DNA from 2 places in the Streptomyces sp. NPDC127190 genome. Region 2 is predicted to be linked to the other one. Evidence: predicted binding sites of a transcription regulator. Region 2 holds the regulator's gene; the other holds the start of a gene.
The links. The regulator HspR, encoded in region 2, represses chaperone genes until heat shock. The targets are predictions, from matches to a motif close to TTGAGNNNNNNNNNCTCAA.

Region 1 (7,290 bases), on a different contig from region 2:
GGGGCGGCGGCCTTCGGGGCCGGGGTGGTGGTCTCTGCGGCCCCCGCGGCCGCAGTACCCGCCGGAGCCGGGGTGGCGGGTGCACCCGGCTTGTAATCGGCGAAGAAGTCCCACCAGGCACGGTCTACCGAATTCGGGTCCTGGAGGTACTGCTGATAGATCTCGTCGACGAGCCACTCGTTCGGACCGAACGCGGCAGCGGGGTTCTTCCCGGCTTGGTCGTCGGTGGAGACGCTCGGGTTACTGGGGGACTGTGGCGACACGGCGGCAACCGCCCTCTTCCGCTTCACAAGGTGATGGACAGCGGGAATAAAGGCTACGCCTCCATCGGCGGGAAGGTCAGGCCGAGCAAGGTCATCGTCGCGTAAGTCACATCGGAAATCTTGTTTCGGGGCTTGATATGGCGGGAAACAAGCGTGGTTCCACTGTGGGAGGGTGCACGGGCCGGGCCCGGCGCGCCTTCGTTCGAAGGGTGGCGCGGGCCTGCTCCTGATCACACGTGTCCAGCTGCGCGGAAGGGCAGCGACCGGCATGGATCTTGTGCCTCCGGTTCGGACTTTACGTCAACTTGGTGCGGAAGTCAGTCCCGGGAGAGTGACGATGATCCGGCAGCCCCGCTCGGATTCGGCCACACCGATCCGGCCGCCGTGCAGATCCACCGCCCAGCGGGCGATCGCCAGCCCGAGGCCGGTGCCGCCGTCGCTGCCCGGGCCGTGCGGCCGGGTCACCGCACCCCGGTTGAACCGCTCGAACACCTTGTGCCACTCCGACCGGGGGATGCCGGGGCCCTCGTCCAGGACCTCCAGCTCCAGCGACTCCGGCTGCGGCCCGCGCCGCGCCCGCACCGTCACCCGGCCGTGCGGCGGGCTGTGCTTGACCGCGTTGTCGATCAGGTTGGCGACGACCTGGTGGATCCGCTCGGGGTCCGCGTGCGCGGTCAGCTCCGGCGGGGAGACGTCCAGGTGCAGATGGACGTCCGTACGCGTGTGGCGGCCGGTGTCCGAGGCCAGCCCGGCACGCGCCGAGGCCGCCATGTTGGCCTCCTTCAGCACGCCCGAGAGATACGGCCACACCTCGAAGCGGCGCATCTTCAGCGGTACGACGCCGTTGTCGAGCCGGGACAGGTCCAGCAGCGTCTCCACCAGCCGGCCGAGCCGCTCGGTCTGCTTCAGGGCCGTCCGCATGGTCTCCTGGTCGGGCTCGGTGACCCCGTCGACGATGTTCTCCAGCACGGCGCGCAGTCCCGCGATGGGGGTGCGCAGCTCGTGCGAGACGTTCGCGACCAGTTCCTTGCGCTGCCGGTCCTGGGCCTCCAGCTCGTCGGCCATGACATTGATCGTCTGGGCCAGGTCGCCCAGCTCGTCCCGGCGGTTCTCGCTCACCCGGCGGGTGTAGTCGCCCTCGGAGATGGAGCGGGCCACCGTGTTCATCTCGTCCAGCGGCATGGTGAGCGAGTGCGCCACGAACTGCGTGATCAGCAGCGTGGCGATCATCGAGAAGACCGTGATGAAGCGCAGCTCGGTCTTGGTGTGCACCGCGATCATCGACAGACCGGTGGTGATCAGCACCGAGATGACGACCAGCGCGCCCAGCTTGGTCTTGATCGAGAACGGGCGTACGCCGCCCCAGGGCTCCTCCACGGGACTCCCGGGGCTCCTGGGTGCGGCCTGCCGCCCGGCACCGCTCATGGCGTCGGCGTCTCCAGCGCGTACCCGACCCCGTGCACCGTGCGGATCCGCTCGGCGCCGATCTTCCGGCGCAGCGCCTTGATGTGGCTGTCGACCGTACGGGTGCCGGAGGCGTCCGCCCAGTCCCACACCTCGGCCAGCAGCTGCTCCCGGGAGAGGACCGCGCGCGGGGTGTTCGCCAGGCACACCAGCAGGTCGAACTCGGTCGGCGTCAGATGGACGTCCTCCGACCGCACCCGCACCCGGCGCTGGGCGTGGTCGATCTCCAGTTCGCCGAGGCGCAGGATGCCGCTGCGCGGGGTGGCGGCGGCCAGCGCGGCCCGCTCCACCCGGCGGAGCAGCACATGCACGCGGGCCGCGAGTTCCCGCATGGAGAACGGCTTGGTCATGTAGTCGTCGGCGCCGACGCCGAGCCCGACCAGCATGTCCGTCTCGTCGTCCCGCGCGGTGAGCATCAGCACCGGCACCGGCCGCTGCGCCTGCACCCGGCGGCAGACCTCCAGGCCGTCGAAGCCGGGCAGCATGATGTCGAGGATCAGCAGGTCGGGCTGCCAGGCCTCGGCGGTGTCGACCGCGGCCGGACCGTCGGCCGCGGTCTGCACCAGGAATCCCTCTGCGCGGAGCCGGGCCGCGATGGCGTCGACGATCGTGGTGTCGTCCTCGACGACCAGCACCCGGCGCTGCGCGCCCGGTGTGCTGGTCGCCGCACCGCTCTGGGAGGTGTGTGTCTGCTCCATCGCCCGCCCCTGCTTGTTGCTTTCCGGAACCCGTGGGGTGATCCCATGTCTGCGATCGACGCGTGAGGACCGGCCGGGGGACCTGTTGAGAGATCCGTTGACTGATCCGCGTCAGGGCAGCACATTACGGGGACTCGCCGTGCCGTCGCTATCCAGGGCGGACGCCGAGGTGCACGGCGTCGGGAACGCCCCGGGCAACGGGGACCTCTTCGGTACGCACCTGACGGAACCCGGCATTCCGCAAGCTTCCTTCAAATTCCGGAGAGGGCTCGGCCGACCACACCGCGAGCACCCCGCCCGGCCTCAACACCCGGGCGCAGGAACGGAGTCCGGCCGGTGAGTACAGACTGCCGTTGTCCTCGGTGACGGTCCAGCCCGGCCCGTTGTCGATGTCGAGGCACAGCGCGTCGAACGTGTCCGATGTCTCATTGACGTAACGAACGAGATCGGCTTCCACGATCTCCGTCCGGGGGTCGGCGAGCGCCCCGGCGGACAGCTGGGCGAGCGGCCCGTCCCGGTGCCAGCCGACGACCGCGGGCTCCCGCTCCACGACCACGATCCGCCCCCAGCGCCCGTCGGCGGCGGCGTGCGCGAGCGAGAAGCCGACGCCCAGCCCCCCGATCAGCACCGCCGGCTCCGGCCGGCCGTCCAGCGCGTCGTACGCGGCGTCGACCAGCAGCCGCTCCGAGCGGCCGTCGGAGGTGTCCATCAGGAAGCAGCCGTTGGCGATGATCTGCAACAGCGCGCCGTGTCTGCGCAGCACCACCTCGCCGTACGGCCCGTCACGCCGGTCCAGCACCACAGGAGAGTCGTCCAGGGCAGTCATGCGTCCATCCTGCTCGAACTGGGCATTTCCTTCACGGGAATTGCGGATGACGCGGCCGTGGACGCAATCGGACGGTGAGAGGTTGCTGTGAATCCGCTCTCGCGTGGCGTCGGTCATAGACAGCGGCCCGCGCAACGCTGACTGTGGGCGTAACGGAAGGAGCGCCTCAGGTGGAACGGACCGCGACGGGCCCGGTGGCGCCCGCGCTCCCGGCGGACTCGCCTCTTCCCGGCGGAGTCGTCGTCGCGGACCTGCTGGACGGCATGCCCGCCCCGCGCGCCGCGCTGGCCGGGGCCGCGGATGTGCGGAAGGCCGTGGACACGACGGGGACCGCGCAGGCCGTGGCGGTGGCTCCCGTCGTACGGCGCCCGCCGTCCGCCCTTCCGGCGCGGCTCGGGCGACTGGTGCCGACGCCCGTCGGAACCCCGTTCACCTTCGGCTATGCGACGCTGCTGGCCGTCACCTCCGTGATCGCCATGGTGGCCGACCCCGCGCTGGTGCACGCCCTCTACCGGGACTCCAGCACGGACGTGTTCCACCTGGCGTGCTCCCCGGTGACCGTGCTGGTGGCCAGTGCGCTGTGGATCGCGGGCGGGATGGTCTCGCCGTACGCCTTCGCCTTCGTGCTGGTGCTGACCGCGCTGGAGCGCCGGATAGGCGGGGCGCGGGCGGCCGCGGTGTTCCTGTCCGGGCACATCCTGGCCACCCTGGCGACCGAGGTGCCGGTGGGCCTGGCCGTCGCCCTCGGCCACCTCCCCCTCACCTCGCTGCACCGCCTCGACTACGGCATCAGCTTCGGTGTGGCCGCCAGCACCGGCGCCCTGGCCGGCCTGCTCACCCCCTGGCTGCGCTGGCCCCTGCTCGTCTCGGTGGCCGGGCTGCTCCTGGACGACCTGGCCGCCTTCACCGATCCGATGACCGACTGGGGCCACCTCATCGCCCTGACGATCGGTGTGCTGGCCTGGCCGCTCGTCCGCCGCTGGCAGCGCCGCGCCTGAGCGCGCTCACCCCTCGCACTCCCCGAACCGCCCCCGTGGCACCCCCACCCCTGAACGTGATCGCTGAGAGCGAACACAATCCAGGGAACAATCCCCCTAGCCAGAACATTGAGTCGGTACAGCTCAAGTTACCGGCCTAAGGGGAGATCATGGCTGCTGAGTCACCGGCTTTCACTCTCGTCCTGCCCGTGCTGCCGCTCGACGACGAGGTCGTCCTGCCCGGCATGGTGGTTCCGCTGGACCTGAGCGATGCCGAGGTACGGGCCGCGGTGGAGGCCGCACAGGCCGCCGCCCGCTCCGAACCCGGAAAGCCCAAGGTGCTGCTGGTGCCGCGCATCGACGGCACCTACGCCAGGACGGGTGTGCTGGGCACGGTCGAGCAGGTCGGCCGGCTGGCCGACGGTGACCCGGGAGCCCTGATCCGCGGCCGCGGCCGGGTCCGCATCGGCGCCGGCACCACCGGCCCGGGCGCCGCCCTGTGGGTCGAGGGCGCCGAGGTCGCCGAGGAGGTGCCGGACCCGCTGCCGGGTCAGGTCGCCGAACTCGTCAAGGAGTACAAGGCGCTCGCCACCACCTGGCTGAAGAAGCGCGGCGCCTGGCAGGTCGTCGACCGGGTCCAGGCCATCGACGGCGTCGCCGCGCTCGCCGACAACTCCGGCTACTCGCCCTTCCTCACCACCGAGCAGAAGGTCGAACTGCTGGAGACCACCGACCCGGTGGCCCGGCTCAAGCTCGCCACCCAGCAGCTCCGCGACCACCTCGCCGAGCAGGAGGTGGCCGAGACCATCGCCAAGGACGTCCAGGAGGGCGTCGACAAGCAGCAGCGCGAGTTCCTGCTGCGCCGTCAGCTGGAGGCCGTCCGCAAGGAACTGCGCGAACTGAACGGCGACGCCAAGGACGCGGCCGAGGAGTCCGACGACTACCGCGCCCGCGTGGAGGCCGCCGACCTGCCGGAGAAGGTCCGCGAGGCCGCCCTGAAGGAGGTCGACAAGCTGGAGCGGGCCTCCGACGCCTCGCCCGAGGGCTCCTGGATCCGCACCTGGCTGGACACCGTCCTGGACATGCCGTGGAACGTGCGGACCGACGACAGCGCCTCCGCGTACGACATCCAGGGCGCCCGGGCGATCCTCGACGCCGAGCACGCGGGGCTCGAGGACGTGAAGGAGCGCATCACCGAGTACCTGGCGGTGCGCAAGCGGCGCGGCGAGCGCGGCCTCGGCGTGATCGGCGGACGGCGCGGAGGCGCCGTACTCGCCCTGGTCGGGCCGCCCGGTGTCGGAAAGACCAGTCTGGGAGAGAGCGTCGCGCACGCCATGGGCCGCACGTTCGTCCGGGTCGCCCTCGGCGGCGTCCGGGACGAGGCGGAGATCCGCGGTCACCGCCGTACCTACGTCGGCGCGCTGCCCGGGCGGATCGTGCGGGCCGTCAAGGAGGCCGGGTCGATGAACCCGGTGATCCTGCTCGACGAGATCGACAAGGTCGGCTCCGACTTCCGCGGAGACCCCGCCGCTGCCCTCCTGGAGGTCCTCGACCCGGCGCAGAACCACACCTTCCGGGACCACTACCTGGAGGTCGAGCTGGACCTGTCCGACGTGGTCTTCCTCGCCACCGCCAACGTCCTGGAGGCGATCCCGGAGGCCCTTGCCGACCGGATGGAGATCGTCCGCCTGGACGGCTACACCGAGGACGAGAAGATCGTCATCGCCCGGGACCATCTGCTCCCGCGCCAGCTGGAGCGGGCGGGCCTGGACCGGGACGAGGTCACCGTGGAGGAGAGCGCGCTGCGCAGGCTCGCCGGCGAGTACACCCGCGAGGCGGGAGTGCGCACCCTGGAGCGGTCCATCGCGCGGCTGCTCCGCAAGGTCGCGGCCCAGCACGAACTGGGCGAGCGGGAGCTGCCGTTCACCGTGACGGACGCCGATCTGCACGCGCTGATCGGGCGGCCGCGCCATGTGCCCGAGTCCGCCCAGGACCCGGCCGAGCGCCGTACCGCCGTCCCCGGCGTGGCGACCGGCCTCGCGGTCACCGGCGCGGGCGGTGACGTGCTCTTCGTCGAGGCGTCCCTCGCCGACCCGGAGACCGGCGCCGCGGGCCTGACCCTCACCGGCCAGCTGGGCGACGTGATGAAGGAGTCGGCGCAGATCGCGCTGAGCTTCCTGCGCAGCCACGGCGCCGAACTGGAGCTCCCGGTGGCCGACTTGAAGGACCGGGGCGTGCACATCCACTTCCCGGCCGGCGCGGTCCCGAAGGACGGCCCGAGCGCCGGCATCACCATGACCACGGCCCTCGCCTCCCTGCTGTCCGGCCGGCCGGTGCGCACGGACGTGGCGATGACCGGCGAGGTCTCGCTGACCGGCCGGGTGCTGCCGATCGGCGGGGTGAAGCAGAAGCTGCTCGCCGCGCACCGCGCCGGGGTGACCACCGTGATCATCCCCAAGCGCAACGCACCCGACCTGGACGACGTCCCGGCCGAGGTGCTGGACCGGCTCGACGTGCACACCGTGACCGACGTCCGCCAGGTCCTGGAGCTGGCGCTCACGCCCGCCGCGCAGGACGCGACGCCGGAGGTCCCGCTGGCGGCATGACCCCCGCCCGGCACGCGGCGAGGCCCGGGTTCCCTGCGGGGACCCGGGCCTTCGCCCTGCGCGGACAAGCAGGGCACTCGGTAGAATTCAGGCGTGAGTTGGCCTCCCAGCCGGCCCTCCGGGCTGATCGGGGCCGAGATCGCGGGCTACCGCGTGGAACGCGAGCTCGGCCGCGGCGGCATGGCCGTCGTCTACCGGGCCCGGGACCTGCGCCTCGACCGGACGGTCGCGCTGAAGCTGCTGGCCCCCGAGTACACGCGCAACGACGCCTTCCGCCGCCGCTTCGCCCAGGAGTCCCGGGTCGCGGCCGCCATCGACCACCCGCACATCGTCCCCGTCTTCGAGGCCGGTGAGACGGACGGCGTCCTGTACATCGCCATGTGCTACGTCGCCGGGCAGGACCTGCGCGCGCTCATCGACCGCGAGGGCCCGCTGGCGGTGCCGGCGGCCCTGCGC
Region 2 (7,290 bases):
GTCTGCGCCGCTTCCTCCGCCAGGACAAGAACGACACCTGGGCCGTCCGTCTGCTGCCCCGCATCGTCTTCGGCCTGGCCGCCGCCTACACACTGGTCGCCATCGCGGCCCAGAGCGGCTCCTCCTTCATCACGGTGTGCACCCTGCTGGTGCTCGGCGCGATCGTCTGGCTGCTGCGTCGCCGGGGGCAGCTGCTGCTGGCCCTGGGTTCGACCATTCTGACGGCCGCGGTGGCGGGTTATCTTTCCGCCGCCGGTGAGAGCGCGCGCGGCGCCGCGAGTGCCGTCCTCACCGGCCAGGCCGTCTTCGGCTACTGGGCGCTCGCCGGGATGGCGCTGCTCGGTGCGTGGATGGTGAAGGAGCACCCGGGACGACGCGGGGTGACGGTCGTACTCGCGGATGCGGTCCTCGTCGTCGCCTCCGTCATCGGAATGTTCGCGCCGCAGGCCGGCGTCCCGATCGGGTTCGTCGGCCTCCTCGCGGTGCTGGCGCTGCGCGGCGGTACAGCGAAGGCACTGCTCACACGGGTGCGCAAGAGGGCGCTTACCGGCAAACGGCGCATCAGGGTACGTAGAGGCAGTGGTGGTTGACACCGCTGTGAACGTTTCGTCGCGTCACTGTCTCAGCTCTGTACGCGGTTTGCACATGCGTTGCAGCCGTTTTGACAGGTGCTTTAGAGTCCCCAACGCTCAAGGATCACCACGGGGGACTTCACACATGCGCCTGGCACGTCGAACGACGCTGCCCGCACTGCCCGCGCCTCGCGTGCGCGAACGGCATCGGGAGGCGTACATACCTGACGCGGCACTGCCCTGCCGCCGCCGTCCGGACGTCTTCCAGCACCCGCTGCTGGAGAACGCCCCGGACTCCGCCGGGGTTCCCGGCACCACGCCCGAACAGCGGCGCCAGCATCTCGTCCTGCTGCGCACCGCCCGTGACCTGTGTGCCTCCTGCCCGCTGTGGGCGGAGTGCCTCCAGGACGCGGTGGCCTACGCCGAGCCCTACGGCTACGCGGCGGCCACCACCCCCGAGGACCGCCGCCGGATGCGCCGCGCCCTCGGCATCGGGGACGCCTCGGGCGACCTGCCGACGCGGGTCGCCGAGGGCGCCGACGACCAGGCCCGACGGCTGGCCCGGCTGCGCTCCCGCACCGCCGAAACGATTCGTCCCCGCCCCTCCGACCAGGGCCTGCCCAGCCTGGAGCAGATCCTCGACGCCTTCGACCTCCTCCAGGACGAGCCACCGCACGGCCCCGAGGAGCCGGAGCACCCCCTACCCACCCTCAGCACAGCAGACCCCGGGCCGACCGGGTGGCACACGGAAAGCGGGAACGAGCACATGGCAGCGGCCGGGGCCGGGGAGCGGACCCCCTTCTCGTACGAGGATCCCGCCCAGGCCGTACGACAGGCCCTGCTCGGCCCGCTGGTGCGCGCGACCCTGCCCGCGCTGGCCAGCCTGGAGCAGTTCGTCGCGATGCTGGCCTGCCTGCCCGGCAGCGACGTCCGTCCGGAGGCGCTCGGCGAGATCCGCGCCGTGAGCGCCGCCGTCACCGCCCTCGTCCCGGAGCCCGCCGACGACTCCGCGCCCGGACCCCGTCTGCTCGGCGGGTCGGTCTCGGTGGAACTCGCCACCAAGGACCCGGTGGCCGCGCTGCGCCGGGACGTGATCAACCCGCTGCTGCGCGAGCTGGCCGTGAGCCTCGGCAACATCGAGACGGTGGCGACCATGCTGGCCGCGACCGGGGACGGCGCCGACGACGGGCTCGCGACCATCCGCGGGGCCCTGCACCGGCTCCACACCCACCTTCCGCACCCGGCCCCGGACGGCCCCGTCACCCATGGCACCGGCACGGCGGCCGTCCCGGAGCAGCGCCGCCGTCCCGCCACCGTGCCCAGCATCCGCGCGGCGGTGGAACGCGCGGTGGCGGCCTTCCCGGGACCGTTCTCCGCCCGCGACATCCAGCGCGCGCTGCCGCCCGGCGTCTACGGCGACCCGTCGAAGACCATCAGCAACGTCCTGTCCGCCCTGGTGAAGTCGGGCCGCCTGGAACGCGTCTCACGCGGCACCTACCAGCGGGCCGAGGACCCCCTGTCCTGACCCGCCCCTTACGACCGACGGCACTCTGCGAGGATCCCGATGACCGAACCGACGCCCCCTGCTCCCACCCCGGGCACCGACGCCCAGGTGCACGTCTTCTCCCCCAACGCCGGGCTGATCGACGGCGTCCCGGTCACCGCCCCGCCCTACGGCGACATCCAGGAGGTCATCCTGTCGATCCTCCAGCAACGGGCCCAGCAGCTCGGCGCCCCCACCCCGGCGACGATCAACGACAACCGGTACGGGGGCGCCATCCGGCTGCTGGTGCACCCGGACGGCGTGACGGAGCAGCTGGACTGAGTCGGTTCGGGTCGCTCAGAGCGCCTGCCTCGCCCCTGGGCACGACGAAGGGGCCGGCGGGATCACTTCCCGGCGGCCCCTCGTCCTGTTCCACTCGAGTCAGTCCGTCTGCTGCCGCTTCGGTCGCCACACGACCAGCGCGCTGGTCTGCTGGACCTCCTGGTACGGGACCAGGTCGCGGCGGTAGGAGGCGTGGACGGCGGCCTCGCGCTGGCGCATGGTGGCCGCCGCGCCGTCCAGGGCCGCTTCCAGTTCCGCGACGCGGGACTGGAGGGCGGCGACCTGGTTCTCCAGTTCGATGATCCGCTTGATGCCGGCCAGGTTGATGCCCTCGTCCTGCGACAGCTGCTGCACCTGGCGGAGCAGCTCGATGTCGCGGGCCGAGTAGCGGCGGCCCCGGCCGGCGGTGCGGTCGGGGGAGACCAGGCCCAGGCGGTCGTACTGGCGCAGTGTCTGCGGGTGGAGTCCGGAGAGCTGGGCCGCCACCGAGATGACGTAGACCGGGGTCTCCTCGGTCAGTTCATACGGGTTACGTCGACGGCCGTCCATCTCTCTCAAGCTCCCTTCGCAGCCTCGAACAGCTCCGCCCGCGGGTCCTCGCCCGCGGTCGCCTCGCGATACGCCTCGAGCGCGTCACGAGCCTTCCCCGACAGGTCCTTCGGAACACTCACCTCGACGGTGACCAGCAGGTCGCCGTGGGTGCCGTCCTTGCGGACCGCGCCCTTGCCGCGGGCGCGCATGGTGCGGCCGTTGGGCGTGCCGGGCGGCAGCTTCAGGGTGACGGCCGGGCCGCCCAGGGTGGGCACCCGGATCTCGCCGCCCAGGGCCGCCTCCGCGAACGTCACCGGCACGGTGACCGTCAGGTTGTCGTCCTTGCGGCCGAAGACCGGGTGGCTGCCGACGTGGACGGTCACGTACAGGTCGCCCGCCGGGCCGCCGCGCTCGCCGGGCGCGCCCTTGCCGCGCAGGCGGATGCGCTGCCCGTCGGTCACCCCGGCCGGGATGCGGACCTGCATGGTGCGCGAGGACTTCGCGCGGCCGCTGCCCTTGCACTCCATGCAGGGGTGCTCGGCGATCAGGCCGCGGCCCTTGCAGTCGGGGCAGGGGTCGGTCAGCGAGAAGCCGCCGCCGGAGCCCCGGGCGACCTGTCCGGTGCCGACGCAGGTCGGGCACACGCGCGGTGTGCCGTTCTTGTCGCCGGTGCCGGAGCAGGCCTTGCAGGGGGCCTGGGAGGACATCCGCAGCGGCACCGTGGCGCCCTCGATGGCCTCCGTGAAGCTCAGCGTCACCTCGGTGTCGACGTCCTGGCCGCGGCGCGGCTGGGTGCGGGTGGCACCGGTGCCGCCGCGGTTGAACAGGCCCCCGAAGACGTCACCGAGTCCGCCGCCGAAGCCGCCGGCCTGGGCGCCGCCCGCGCCTCCGAAGAGGTCGCCCAGGTCGAAGTTGAAGGAGCCGCCGGCGCCCGGCCCGGGGCGGAAGCCGCCGTTGCCGAACAGGGCGCGTGCCTCGTCGTACTCCTTGCGCTTCTTGGGGTCGCCGAGGACGTCGTTCGCCTCGGAGATCTCCTTGAAGCGCTCCTCGGCCTTGGCGTTGCCCTTGTTGGCGTCCGGGTGGAACTCGCGGGCGAGCTTCCGGTACGCCTTCTTGATCTCGGCCTCGGTCGCGTCCTTGGGGACGCCGAGGACCTTGTAGTAGTCCTTCTCGATGAAGTCCTTGGTGCTCATCCCCGGCGTCCCTCCTTTCCGACTGCGCCGGTTGTCACGTCAGCCCTCGTCCGGGCCACCGCTCTCCTTGTCGTCGGCCTTGTCCGCCTCGGTGGCCTTCTCCTCGGCGCCCTCGGCCTTGACCGTCTGCGCGCCGGGCTGCGGCTCGGCGACGGCCACCCGCGCGGGGCGGATGGTGCGCTCGCCGATCCGATACCCGGGCTGAAGGATCGCCACGCAGGTCGTCTCGGTGACGTCCGGCGCGTACGAGTGCATCAGGGCCTCGTGGATCGTCGGGTCGAAGGGCTCGCCCTCCTTGCCGAACTGCTGGAGGCCCATCTTGGCCGCGACGGTCTCCAGCGACTCGGCCACCGACTTGAAGCCGCCGACCAGTTCGCCGTGTTCCCGGGCGCGGCCGATGTCGTCCAGGACCGGCAGCAGCTCGGTCAGGAGGTTCGCGATGGCGATCTCCCGCACCGCGACCCGGTCCCGGTCGACGCGCCGGCGGTAGTTCTGGTACTCGGCCTGGAGGCGCTGGAGGTCCAGCGTGCGCTCGTTGAGCGCCGTGCGCACCTGGTCCAGCTGGGCCACCAGGCCCGCGTCTGCACTTACGTCCCCGGCCGGGGCCGCCCCCTCCTCGGGGGCGGCCTTCGACTCGGCGTCGTCGGGGGTGGCGCCGGAGGGGACGTCGGACTCCTCCTCGAAGCCCGGGGTCTCCTCCGTCACGCGGCACCGTCCTTGCGCTCGTCGTCCACGATCTCGGCGTCCACCACGTCGTCGTCGGCCTTGGGGGCCTCGGCGCCGGCGGCGGCCTGCGCGGCCTGGGCGTCGGCGTACATGGCCTGGCCGAGCTTCTGCGAGACGGCCGCGACCTTCTCGGTGGCGGTGCGGATCTCGGCGGTGTCCTCGCCCTTGAGCTTCTCCTTCAGCTCGGCGACGGCGGACTCCACCTCGGTCTTGACCTCACCGGGGACCTTGTCCTCGTTGTCCTTGAGGAACTTCTCGGTCTGGTAGACCAGCTGCTCGCCCTGGTTGCGGGCCTCGGCGGCCTCGCGGCGCTTGTGGTCCTCCTCCGCGTAGCGCTCGGCCTCCTCGCGCATGCGGTCGACCTCGTCCTTCGGCAGCGAGGAGCCGCCGGTGACGGTCATCTTCTGCTCCTTGCCCGTGCCCAGGTCCTTGGCGGTCACGTGCATGATGCCGTTGGCGTCGATGTCGAAGGAGACCTCGATCTGCGGGACGCCGCGCGGCGCCGGCGGCAGACCGGTCAGCTCGAACATGCCGAGCTTCTTGTTGTACGCCGCGATCTCGCGCTCGCCCTGGTAGACCTGGATCTGCACGGACGGCTGGTTGTCCTCGGCCGTGGTGAAGATCTCGGAGCGCTTGGTCGGGATCGTGGTGTTGCGCTCGATCAGCTTGGTCATGATGCCGCCCTTGGTCTCGATGCCGAGGGACAGCGGGGTGACGTCGAGGAGAAGGACGTCCTTCACCTCACCCTTGAGGACACCGGCCTGGAGCGAGGCGCCGATGGCGACGACCTCGTCCGGGTTCACGCCCTTGTTGGCCTCCTTGCCGCCGGTCAGCTCCTTGACGAGCTCGGCGACGGCGGGCATACGGGTGGAGCCACCGACGAGGACGACGTGGTCGATCTCGTTGATGGAGATGCCGGCGTCCTTGATGACGTTGTGGAACGGCGTCTTGCAGCGCTCCAGCAGGTCCGCGGTCAGCTGCTGGAACTGGGCGCGGGTGAGCTTCTCGTCCAGGTGCAGCGGGCCCTCGGCGGACGCGGTGATGTAGGGCAGGTTGATCGAGGTCTCGGTGGACGAGGACAGCTCGATCTTGGCCTTCTCGGCGGCCTCGCGGAGGCGCTGGAGAGCCATCTTGTCCTTGGACAGGTCCACGCCGTGGCCGGACTGGAACTGCTTGACCAGGTAGTCGACGACACGCTGGTCCCAGTCGTCACCACCGAGGTGGTTGTCACCGTTGGTGGCCTTCACCTCGACGACGCCGTCGCCGATCTCCAGCAGGGACACGTCGAAGGTGCCGCCGCCGAGGTCGAAGACGAGGATCGTCTGGTCGTCCTTGTCGAGGCCGTAGGCGAGCGCGGCCGCGGTCGGCTCGTTGACGATGCGCAGGACGTTCAGACCGGCGATCTCGCCGGCCTCCTTGGTCGCCTGGCGCTCGGAGTCGTTGAAGTAGGCCGGGACGGTGATGACCGCGTCGGTCACCTTCTCGCCCAGGTAGGCCTCGGCGTCCCGCTTCAGCTTCTGAAGGATGAACGCGGAGATCTGCTGCGGGTTGAAGTCCTTCCCGTCCAGCGCGATCTTCCAGTCGGTGCCCATGTGGCGCTTCACGGAACGGATGGTCCGGTCCACGTTGGTGACGGCCTGGCGCTTGGCCACCTCACCGACGAGCACCTCGCCGTTCTTGGCGAAGGCGACGACGGACGGCGTGGTCCTGGCGCCCTCGGCGTTGGTGATGACGGTGGGCTCGCCGCCTTCCAGAACGCTGACGACGGAGTTAGTCGTGCCCAGGTCGATGCCGACCGCACGTGCCATGGTTGATTCCTCCAGCTGACTTGAGTGGAACAGGCTCAAGTGTGCCCGAGCGATGCGCCGGGGTCAACAGACCTGAGTCAGCCGGACTCAACTCTTATCCGTTCCTTACACGCAACTGGCTCCGCACCTGCCCTCTGACCTGCGAAGACGGAGCCTGTCGAGGCGCCTGGGCAGGGATACGGACACGGATACGAGCCAGCACCAGAACGGTGAGCAGCGCCCCGCCGGCCACCCAGAGCGCGGCCTCCCGCCCCGCCCACCCGGTGTGCACGAGCACCCCGACGGTCACCGCCGCGAAGGCGCCGGCCCCCAGCAGCACCACCGCCCCCGGCGGGGTCAGCCCGAGCCGCCGCAGCCGGTGCGCGAGATGGTCCGGGCCGCGCCGCAGCAGCGCGCGCCGGGACAGCCGCCGTACCAGCACCACCAGGACCGCGTCCGCGAGGGCGACCGCGCCGAGGCAGAACACCACCGCCGCGCTCGGCCCGAGGCCGTACCCCGCGCGCGTGAAGACCACGGACGACGACAGCAGGAACCCGGTGAACAGCGAGCCGCACGCGCCGAGCCCGATCCGCGCGGGATGCCAGTTGTGCATCAGGAAGCCGGTGAGCGCGGCCGCGAACACGCTGAGCAGCACC

Region 1: lon (endopeptidase La) is a predicted target of HspR. The motif match lies at 4,358-4,376, and genes of this name have one in related genera.

Annotation. Positions count from the first base shown of each region.
Region 1 is NZ_JBHXVE010000001.1:498,087-505,376, reverse strand. Features, by position in the region: gene ACFVIU_RS02225 (multifunctional oxoglutarate decarboxylase/oxoglutarate dehydrogenase thiamine pyrophosphate-binding subunit/dihydrolipoyllysine-residue succinyltransferase subunit) at 1-263, opposite strand, end outside; gene ACFVIU_RS02220 (ATP-binding protein) at 564-1,688, opposite strand; gene ACFVIU_RS02215 (response regulator transcription factor) at 1,685-2,425, opposite strand; gene ACFVIU_RS02210 (spermidine synthase) at 2,574-3,251, opposite strand; gene ACFVIU_RS02205 (rhomboid-like protein) at 3,422-4,249, shown strand; gene lon (endopeptidase La) at 4,399-6,834, shown strand; gene ACFVIU_RS02195 (serine/threonine-protein kinase) at 6,928-7,290, shown strand, end outside.
Region 2 is NZ_JBHXVE010000004.1:407,076-414,365, reverse strand. Features, by position in the region: gene ACFVIU_RS09980 (hypothetical protein) at 1-590, shown strand, start outside; gene ACFVIU_RS09975 (WhiB family transcriptional regulator) at 718-2,097, shown strand; gene ACFVIU_RS09970 (hypothetical protein) at 2,137-2,397, shown strand; gene ACFVIU_RS09965 (heat shock protein transcriptional repressor HspR) at 2,497-2,946, opposite strand; gene dnaJ (molecular chaperone DnaJ) at 2,952-4,121, opposite strand; gene grpE (nucleotide exchange factor GrpE) at 4,161-4,826, opposite strand; gene dnaK (molecular chaperone DnaK) at 4,823-6,655, opposite strand; gene ACFVIU_RS09945 (MraY family glycosyltransferase) at 6,750-7,290, opposite strand, start outside.